3 regions of the Breoghania sp. L-A4 genome follow, and region 2 is predicted to be linked to each of the others. Evidence: predicted binding sites of a transcription regulator. Region 2 holds the regulator's gene; each other region holds the start of a gene.
The links. The regulator LexA, encoded in region 2, represses DNA repair genes until DNA is damaged. The targets are predictions, from matches to a motif close to TGTTCNNNNTGTGTTCNG.

Region 1 (3,275 bases), 1.3 Mb from region 2:
ATCCAGCGCGCCGGCGACGTGATCCCGCAGATCATCGACTTGGACCTGACCAAGCGCCCGCCGGATGCCGAACCCTTCGCCTTTCCGACCACGTGCCCCGCCTGCGGCAGCCACGCGGTGCGCGAGGTGCATCCCAAGACCGGCCGCATCGACGCCATCCGCCGCTGCACCGGCGGGCTGATCTGCCCCGCGCAAGCGACCGAGAAGCTGAAGCATTTCGTCTCGCGCAACGCCTTCGACATCGAAGGTCTGGGCGACAAGCAGGTCGACGCCTTCTACGCCGACGGGATGGTGAAGAACCCCGCCGACATCTTCACGCTGCGGAGGCGCGACGCGGCCTCGCTGACCAGGCTCAAGAACAAGGACGGCTGGGGCGAGACGTCGGCGAAAAACCTCTTCGACGCCATCGACGAGCGGCGCGAGATCGATCTGCACCGTTTCATCTATGCGCTGGGTATCCGCCATGTGGGCGAGGGCAACGCCAAGCTGCTGGCGCGCGCCTACGGCTCGTGGGAGGCCTTCGCCAGGGCCATGCGCGCGGCGGAGGACCACGCGGGCGACGCCTGGGCGGAGCTCAACAACATCGACGGTGTCGGCGAGGTCGTGGCGGAGGCTCTCGTGCAATTCTTCTCCGAGCCGCACAACCGCGAGGTGCTCGAGGCGTTGCTGGCCGAGGTCACCCCGGTTGATGCGGAAAAGATCGCGGACACCGGCTCGCCGGTGGCCGGCAAGACGCTGGTGTTCACCGGATCGCTGGAACGCATGACGCGCGACGAGGCCAAGGCCATGGCCGAGCGCTTCGGCGCCAAGGTCGCGGGCTCGGTGTCGAAGAAGACCGATCTGGTCATCGCCGGACCGGGCGCCGGTTCGAAACTCAAGAAGGCCGAGGAGCTCGGCGTCGACGTGATCAGTGAGGACGACTGGTTCGATCTGGTGGGAGAGATCTGAGCAGTGTTCGATAAGTCTTATCTCACATTCACCATTACGAATGTTTAACTTGTCGCGGCGCCGCACCTGTTCTTTTCTCGCACCACAAGACATTGGTGGAGATGGATGATGGCGCTGACGGATACGCGGGCTGGCTACGGCTGGATTTCAATCGCCCTGCATTGGCTGGTCGCCGTTCTGGTGATCGCGCTTTTCCTCATCGGTGAGCAGTTCGAGGATCTCGGGCGGGAGGCGGGTGCATCGCTGCGCGCGCTGCACGTCTCGATCGGCATGATCGCCGTGGTCACTGTGCTGGCCCGCATTGCCTGGCGCTTCACGCAAGGCAATCCCAAGAAGGCCGAGGATCCGCGGCTGATCCTGCTTCTTTCCATCCTTGTGCAATGGGGCCTGATCCTGGCGACGCTCGCCCTGGTCATCACCGGTCCCCTGTCCATCTGGACCACCGGCCAGCCGATCGACGTCTTCGGGATGGTCCAGCTCGCATCGCCGCTCGAGCGCAACCGCGAGCTGCACGAGGCGATGGAGGAGATCCACGAAGTGGCGTCCTCGGTGCTGCTGCCGCTGGTGGCTCTGCATGTGCTCGGCGCGCTGAAGCACGCGGTGCTGGACCGGGACGGCATCTTCATGCGCATGCTGCGCCCCGCGCGCGAGGGCTGAGCGGCGGTCTTGTGTGCCTGCGAGGCGGGGGGCTAAAAAACGCGTCCACACGCCTCGCATGCGCCCCATTTGTTGCTATATTGTTCCGCAAAGCATCACGGATTCGCAAGGCGGCGCATGACAGACCCGAACGGGTATTCCGACGACGATTTGGATGATTGGGGCGTCGGAGCGCCACAGCCTGTGTCCGGATCCGTGCAAGCACACGGCTCAACGCCCGGGCAGGACGCTCCGGCCGGCGGCGGCATTGCGGCGCGGGCGCTCGCCGCGCGGTCCCAGCGCGCGCCGGATTATCTCAATGGCCTCAACCCCGAGCAGGGCCGGGCGGTGGAAACCATCGACGGGCCGGTTCTGGTGCTGGCGGGCGCCGGCACCGGCAAGACTCGCGTTCTGACCACCCGCATCGCGCATATTCTGGCGACCGAGCGCGCCTATCCGGGCCAGATTCTGTCCGTCACCTTCACCAACAAGGCGGCGCGCGAGATGAAGGAGCGCATCGCGGCGCTGGTCGGCCCCACGGCCGAGGGCATGACCTGGCTCGGTACCTTCCATTCCATCGGCGTGAAGATCCTGCGCCGGCATGCGGAGCTGGTCGGCCTGCGGCCCGATTTCACCATTCTCGACACCGACGACCAGTTGCGGCTGATCAAGCAGTTGATCAAGGCGGAGGGGCTGGACGACAAGCGCTGGCCGGCGCGGCAGTTCGCGCAAGTCATGGACGGCTGGAAGAACCGCGGCCTCGCGCCATCCGAGGTGCCCGAGGGCGAACGGCGCTCCTTCGGCAACGGCACGGCCGGAAAACTCTACGAGGACTATCAGGAGCGGCTGCGGATCCTCAACGCCGCCGATTTCGGCGATCTGCTGCTGCATTGCATCCGGCTGTTTCGCGAACACCCGGACGTGCTCAAGGGCTTCCAGGACCGCTTCCGCTACATGCTGGTGGACGAGTATCAGGACACCAACGTCGCCCAGTATCTTTGGCTGCGGCTGCTGGCGCAGGGCAACCGCAACATCTGCTGCGTGGGCGACGACGACCAGTCGATTTACGGCTGGCGCGGCGCCGAGGTCGACAACATCCTGCGCTTCGAGCACGATTTTCCCGGCGCGGTGGTCATCCGGCTGGAGCGCAACTACCGTTCCACGCCGCATATCCTCGCCGCCGCCTCGCACCTGATCGCCAAGAACGAGGGGCGTTTGGGCAAGACACTGTTCACCGACAGCAAGGATCCCGACGCCGAGCGCGTATCCGTGGCCTCCGTCTGGGATTCGGAAGAAGAAGCGCGCGCGATCGGCGAGGACATCGAGCAGTTGCAGCGCGATGGCCACGCGCTCAACGACATGGCGATTCTGGTGCGCGCGTCCTTCCAGATGCGCGAGTTCGAGGACCGCTTCATCACCCTGGGTCTGAACTACCGCGTCATCGGCGGCCCGCGCTTCTATGAGCGCATGGAGATCCGCGACGCTCTCGCCTATTTCCGCGCCATGCTGCAGCCGTCGGACGATCTGGCATTCGAGCGCATCGTCAACACGCCCAAGCGGGGCCTTGGCGAAGCGACGCTGGGGCTGGTGCACGGGCTGGCGCGCGCCAAGGGCATTCCCCTGATGCAGGCGGCGGCGGAGCTGGTCCAGACCGAGGAGCTGCGCGCCAAGGCGCGCGGCGTTCTGCAGGG
Region 2 (3,275 bases):
CCGTCGGCCCCGGCGAATGCGTGCGCATCTTCACCGGCGCGCCGCTGCCCGAAGGCGCCGATTCGATCCTGATCCAGGAAAACGCGGTCCGCGACGGTGACACGATCGTCGCCAACGAGGCCGTGCCGCTGGGCCGCTACGTGCGCCGCGCCGGGCTCGATTTCACCCAAGGCGACGTGCTGCTCAAGGCGGGAACCCGCCTGTGCTACCGATCGCTGGCGCTGGCCGCGGCGATGAACCACGCCGAGATCCCGGTGCGCCGGCGTCCCAGGGTCGCGGTGCTGGCCACCGGCGATGAACTCGTGCCGCCGGGCACCGAGCCCGCGCCCGACCAGATCGTCGCCTCGAACCAGTTCGGCATCGCCTCCCTGACGCGCGCGCATGGAGGCGAGGCACGGATGCTGGAGATTGCCCGCGACGATCAGGTGGCCATCGCCACCCAGGTGCGCGCCGCGCTCGAATGGGGCGCCGACATTCTCGTGACGCTGGGCGGCGCCTCCGTCGGCGACCACGACCTGGTGCAGGAATCGCTGGGCAACGAGGGCATGGAACTGGCCTTCTGGCGCATCGCCATGCGGCCCGGCAAGCCGCTGATGTTCGGCCACCTCGGCCCCATGCGCGTGCTCGGCCTGCCCGGCAATCCCGTCTCCTCCATGGTATGCGGGCTTCTATTCCTGAAGCCGCTGCTCGATGCGCTGCTCGGTCAGCCCGGCTCCGGCCCGAAGGAAGAGGACGCCATCCTGGGAGATGCGCTTGGCGAAAACGACCGCCGCCAGGACTATCTGCGCGCCAGGCTGTCGCGCGACGCATCGGGCCGTCTGGTGGCCACGCCGTTCGTCTTGCAGGATTCCTCCATGCTGGCCACGCTCGCCGCGGCCGACGCGCTGATCATCCGCGCGCCGCACGCCCCCGCGGCGGCGGCCGGAGACGCCGTCAGCATCGTGCGGCTCTAGCCGCCGTTGCGTCGCGCGAACGCGCCAACAACATCCATCATTCATATTCGCCTTGCAGAACACAAACAGAACGGGTAGCCTACGTTCGTGTTTTGTACCCGATGCTGCGGCTTGGCATTCCGAGCCGCGCCAAGGGACCCGCAAGCGAAAGGCCATCCATGCTGACGCGCAAGCAATACGAACTGCTGATGTTCATCCACGAACGGGTCAAGGAGGCCGGCGTGCCGCCGTCGTTCGACGAGATGAAGGATGCGCTCGACTTGCGCTCCAAATCCGGCATTCATCGCCTGATCACGGCTCTTGAGGAGCGCGGCTTCATCCGCCGGCTGCCGAATCGGGCGCGGGCGCTGGAAGTTCTCAAGCTGCCGGAATCGATTTCTCCGAGTCTTGCCGCGCAGCGCGGCCGCGGCTTCTCGCCAAGCGTCATCGAAGGATCGCTGGGCAAGCGCGAACCGCAAAGAGCCCCGTCCCGCGAGGCCTCGCCCGACGACGTGGTCTCCGTTCCCGTGATGGGACGGATTGCCGCCGGCGTGCCGATCGAGGCGATCCAGACACACAGCCACTTCATTTCGATTCCCGTCGACATGCTGTCGTCGGGCGAGCATTTCGCGCTGGAGGTTCGCGGCGATTCGATGATCGACGCAGGAATCCTGGACGGCGACACCGTGCTGATCCGCAAGGGCGACACCGCCGAGAGCGGCGACATTGTCGTGGCGCTGGTGGACGAAGAGGAAGCGACGCTGAAGCGCCTGCGCAAGAAGGGCGCCTCGATCGCACTGGAGGCCGCCAACCCGGCCTATGAAACACGGATCTTCGGCGCCGACCGGGTCCGCGTTCAGGGCAAGCTCGTGGCGCTCTACCGGCGCTACTGAGCACCGGCAGGACGCGGTTCCGTTCCGCGGGATCGCGCGAACACGCGGTCAATCCGCGGGCGCGCCGTGCCACGGACGATGACGGCCATTCCGGACGGTCTCGATGCGCGCGGAGCGCACAAGCGGCGGCACGTCGGCATCCAGGGGCATTGCGGCTCCCGTGCCGGGTCCGGGCTGCTTTGAGACCGGATCCCGGGCGCCGCCCGGCATCCGCGTGTCTGAGGGTCCGGCGAGATACAGCGCCGCGGCACCGTCGCGCAAAAGGCGTGTCCGGTCGAACACCAGGGCACTTCGCGCGCACCAGTCCGGCACTTCGAAGAAGGCGACGATCACATCCGCCTGGCGGCAGTCTTCGGGCAGCGCCTGCGGGGTTTTCGGCACCGCGATGTGCAAGGCGGGCGGCGCGCGGGCGGCCCGCGCCGGCGCGGCGTGCGCCTGAAGTCCCGCGCTCAGCACGCACCCAAGATCATCACAGCGCGCCACCGGCGCACGGGCCTTGCGGTCCGCGAGCGGCGCCACATCGCCATCGGCCCTCAGCCAGACCTCGGCCGCAAAGCGCCCGCCGCTTCCCTGAAGGATCGCCAGGCGGCCATCGGGCTGGCGCGCGGCGACCGTGCGTCCGTCCTCGCTGATCAGAATATCCGGGCGGACGGGGGAAAGCCAAAATGCAGCACGGCCGCCAGGCTGATGGGGGCGAGACCGATCAGCCGCCAGCGCGATTTGAGCAAGGCGAGAAGCAGCAGCCCGGCGACGCAGGCGAGTCCGACGACCGGCGGCACGGCGCCGACGAGCCCGCCGGACGGCGTCCAGCGCGCGACGGTCTCGGCAATCGCCAGCATGGCGTCAATGCCGGCGCCCATGGCGGACAGCGGCAGCGGGTCCAGGCCGAAGGGCATGGCCAGGACCGAGGCGACGGCGGCAGGCATGATCACCAGACTCACCAACGGCATCGCCGCCATGTTGGCGAGAAGCCCCAGGGGCGCCGTGCGATAGAAATGCACCGCCGCGATGGGCGCCGTCGCCAGCCCGGCGATCAGCGAGGTGACCAGCAATCCGGCGATCCAGAAGCGCAAGCCATGCCACAGCGTGTGCCCGGCGCGCGTCGTCTCGCGCGCGCCGCGCTTGCGCCAGGCCTCATACGCCGCCACCAGCGCGATCACGGCGGCAAACGACATCTGGAAGCCCGGCTGCAGCAAGGCCTCGGGCGATGCGGCCAGGATCAACAACGCGGCCACGGCGACCGACCGCATGGTCAGGGCCCGGCGCCCGCTGAGCATGGCAATGAACACGATCGCCGCCATGATGTAGGCGCGCTGGGTGGCGATCGAGGCGCCCGAGAGCGCCAGATAGACAGTGGCCGCGACAAGCGCCGCACCCGCCGCCCAATGGCGGATCGGATACCCCAGCGCGAGCGCCGGCGAGGCGGCGAGAACCGCGCGCACGGCGAAGA
Region 3 (3,275 bases), 180 kb from region 2:
GCGGGCCCGGCGCGTCCGGGTCCTGAACAATGCGTGGTGGCGCTCGAGCGCGGCCCCCGATGGATCCGGTGGGCCGGGATGGGCGGCGCGCGAACTGGCTGCGGTCTGATGCCCCTTGAGGCCCGTGGCATCAAGTGGGAGGTTATACGGGTCAATCAAGGCGCTGTCAGACTCAATATTATAGAAGTACAAAAAGAGAACAAGAGCAAATGCGCGGGATGGTCCGCCCAAATTCCGTGGGGAGAACCCCGCAGCGGGATCGGGCCGGATTCTTCTCGAAAACACTTCAAATCCATCGAAACACCCCCCCGAAACAGGGCCGATTCCGCAGCGATCTGAATGAAATTCGCGACGTTTCGGACCGGTTCTGCAAGGCATCGGCGCCGGCTGCTTGTCCTGATTGCGTGGCGGCGTCGTGCCGCCTGCCAAGCCTGTCCGGGCCGCCGGATCGCCTGATACACGGGCAAAGAGTCTGTGGGCGAGTGCGCCTTTTTGTTCTAATCCCTTTGGATCTTTGCAATAGTGCCGCCATGAAAGACCTGTCTCAAGGGACCGCTTATGACCGATGATCCCGTCGAAACGCCGGCTGAGGGCAATGGCGCGGGCAGCGCCGCGGCTGCCGCGCAGGGCGGGGCGATGATGCCGCTGTTCTACTCCGCGCCCGAAGCGCTGAACCCGGACCGGCACGGCGCGCTGGGGCTGGATAGCAGCGATGACATGAGCTTCGCCGCCGCGACCCAGGCGATCCCCATCACGCTGGCGGAGTTCCCCGCCGCCTGCCGGACCTATCCCATTGTTTTCGTTGGGCGCGATGTGCCGCAGCCGGTGGCGATGGTGGGGCTGCGCCAGCAGCAGAATCTGTTCGTCGGCGCGGACGGGCGCTGGAAACCGTCCACCTATGTGCCGGGTTATGTGCGCCGCTACCCCTATATTCTGGTGCGCGAGAACAGCGGCGACAATTTCGCGCTCTGCATTGACAGTGCGTGCCCGCGGTTGCGCGACGGTGGTGAGGTCCCGCTGTTCGTCGACGGCAAGCCGAGCGAGCAGACGGAAAAGGCGCTGGAGTTCTGCGCCACCTTCCAGCGCCAGGCCGGGGCCACGGACACGTTCGTCGCCCGGCTCAAGGAGCTGGACCTGCTGGTTTCCAACCAGGCGCAATTCACCCTGAAGGACGGTGAAACCGTCCGCATCGCCGATTATTTCGTCATCGACGAGCGCCGCCTGCAGGAACTGCCCGATGAGGCCTATCTCGGCCTGCGCAACGACGGTCTGATGGCCGGCATCTATTGCCAGCTTCTCTCGACGCAGGTCTGGCCGGATCTCGTCGCCATGGCGGAATAGGCCTCCGCGCCCGTGTTGCGGCGGAAGGGGCGGCTAAGGCGCTGCTTGCATTGATGGGAACAAAATGCGAACATGTCCGCGTTTTGATCCTGCGGCGCGGTGGCGGCTTGCGGTATTGTGGAGCCTATTGTGGAAAACCGGATGGTTTTGCGATGTTCGCGCCGCAAAAGCGTTAGGGTCGCCCAAAGATTTGAGACGGGAGTTCAGACATGGCTGGCAGCGTAAACAAGGTCATTCTGGTCGGCAATCTGGGCGCCGATCCGGAAATCCGCCGCACACAGGATGGCCGTCCGATCGCCAATCTGAGTGTCGCCACCTCGGACAGCTGGCGCGACAAGAACACCGGTGAGCGCCGCGAGCGCACCGAGTGGCATCGTGTGGTGATCTTCAACGAGGGCCTGTGCAAGGTCGCCGAGCAGTATCTGCGCAAGGGTTCGAAGGTCTATCTCGAGGGCCAGCTGCAGACCCGCAAATGGCAGGACCAGAGCGGCCAGGACAAATATTCCACGGAAGTTGTGCTGCAGGGCTTCAACTCGACGCTGACCATGCTTGACGGGCGCGCCCAGGGTGAGGGCGGCGGTGATTACAGCTCCGGCGGACGGGTCGGCCAGGGCAGTCAGGGCGGCGGCGACTTCGGCCAGTCCGCGCCGATGAACCAGGGCGGCCAGTATGGCGGCGGTCAGGGCGGCCAGGGTGGCCAGAGTGCTCCGGGCGGCCAGCGCAGCGGCCCGGTCGACGACATGGACGACGAAATCCCGTTCTGAGCGAATGTTGGGTTGGATATTTTCGGCCGTTGGCATGATGCCGCCGACCCTTCGAGACAGCCGCACGCGCGGCCTCCTCAGGGTGACGTTGAGTGCGTGGCGATCTCACGAAAAATATCAACACGGACAACGTCATGCTGAGGAGCCGTCTCAGACGGCGTCTCGAAGCATCGGCGGCTTGCTCTATCGGTCCCCACTCCCTGCAAGGGCGGGTGCGCGGTGGAGGCGGGCTTGTCCCACCGGTTGCAAAGAATGGTTCCTGTGACCGGCGTTGCGCGGTGTCTGAGAGGAAGCGCCTTGCGCGGTATGCTTGCGCGGCCCGGCTCCGTTCAGGCCGCCTTTTCGCAATGGAGCACCATCGGCCGATGAGCCTCGCCCCTCTGTTTTCCGCGCCCTTGATCATCCAGCTTCATGCCTATGCCGCGTTTGCGGCCTTTGCGCTCGGATTGCTGCAGTTCGCCCGCGCCAAGGGTGACGGCACGCACCGGCGCTCCGGCTGGATCTGGGTGGCGCTGATGGCGGGGCTCGCCGGTTCGTCGTTCTTCATCCACGAGATCCGCCTGGTGGGACCCTGGAGCCCGATCCATCTGCTGGCGGTCTATGTGCTGGTGCAACTGCCGTTTGCGGTGTTCGCGGCGCGCGGCAACCGGATCCAGGCGCATCGCCGCGCCATGACGGGGCTGTTCGTCGGCGCGCTGGTCGTGGCGGGGCTGTTCACCTTCCTGCCGGGCAGGATCCTGCATCAGGTGGTCTTCGGCGGCTGAGCCGTCGGCGTCAGTGCGCCTCTGTCGCGGCTGCATCCGTCTCCTGGCGCACCATTTCCTCATGGTGCTTGCGGTTCTGCACCTCGATAAACAGGCGGCGGACCATCGGAAAACGCGCCTTGATGGTCTGTTCCAGCTTGTAGATCGCGTCCTCGACCTGGCCGACGGAGATGTCGTTCTTGAAATCCAGCGACACCGCCAGCAGCACGTCGTCCGGTCCCATGTGCATGGTGCGCAGCTCGTTCAGCGCGTCGACATTCGGTGTCTCGGCCACCAGCGCGCGGATGTTCGCCACCAGCTCCGGCGAGGCGGATTCGCCCAGCAGCAGCCCCTTGGTCTCATAGGCGAGGAAGATCGCCGTGCCGCCGAGGATGATGCCGATGACGACGGAGGCCGCGCCGTCGAG

Region 1: D1F64_RS16460 (UvrD-helicase domain-containing protein) is a predicted target of LexA. The motif match lies at 1,676-1,693, and genes of this name have one in related genera.
Region 3: D1F64_RS11385 (single-stranded DNA-binding protein) is a predicted target of LexA. The motif match lies at 1,397-1,414, and genes of this name have one in related genera.

What each region holds. Positions count from the first base shown of each region.
Region 1 is NZ_CP031841.1:3,598,056-3,601,330, reverse strand. Features, by position in the region: gene ligA (NAD-dependent DNA ligase LigA) at 1-948, shown strand, start outside; gene D1F64_RS16465 (cytochrome b) at 1,054-1,605, shown strand; gene D1F64_RS16460 (UvrD-helicase domain-containing protein) at 1,723-3,275, shown strand, end outside.
Region 2 is NZ_CP031841.1:2,294,585-2,297,859, reverse strand. Features, by position in the region: gene glp (gephyrin-like molybdotransferase Glp) at 1-953, shown strand, start outside; gene lexA (transcriptional repressor LexA) at 1,112-1,825, shown strand; gene D1F64_RS10590 (hypothetical protein) at 1,874-2,344, opposite strand; gene D1F64_RS10585 (ComEC/Rec2 family competence protein) at 2,458-3,275, opposite strand, start outside.
Region 3 is NZ_CP031841.1:2,475,214-2,478,488, forward strand. Features, by position in the region: gene D1F64_RS11380 (SapC family protein) at 559-1,341, shown strand; gene D1F64_RS11385 (single-stranded DNA-binding protein) at 1,551-2,105, shown strand; gene D1F64_RS11390 (DUF2306 domain-containing protein) at 2,471-2,869, shown strand; gene D1F64_RS11395 (cation diffusion facilitator family transporter) at 2,880-3,275, opposite strand, start outside.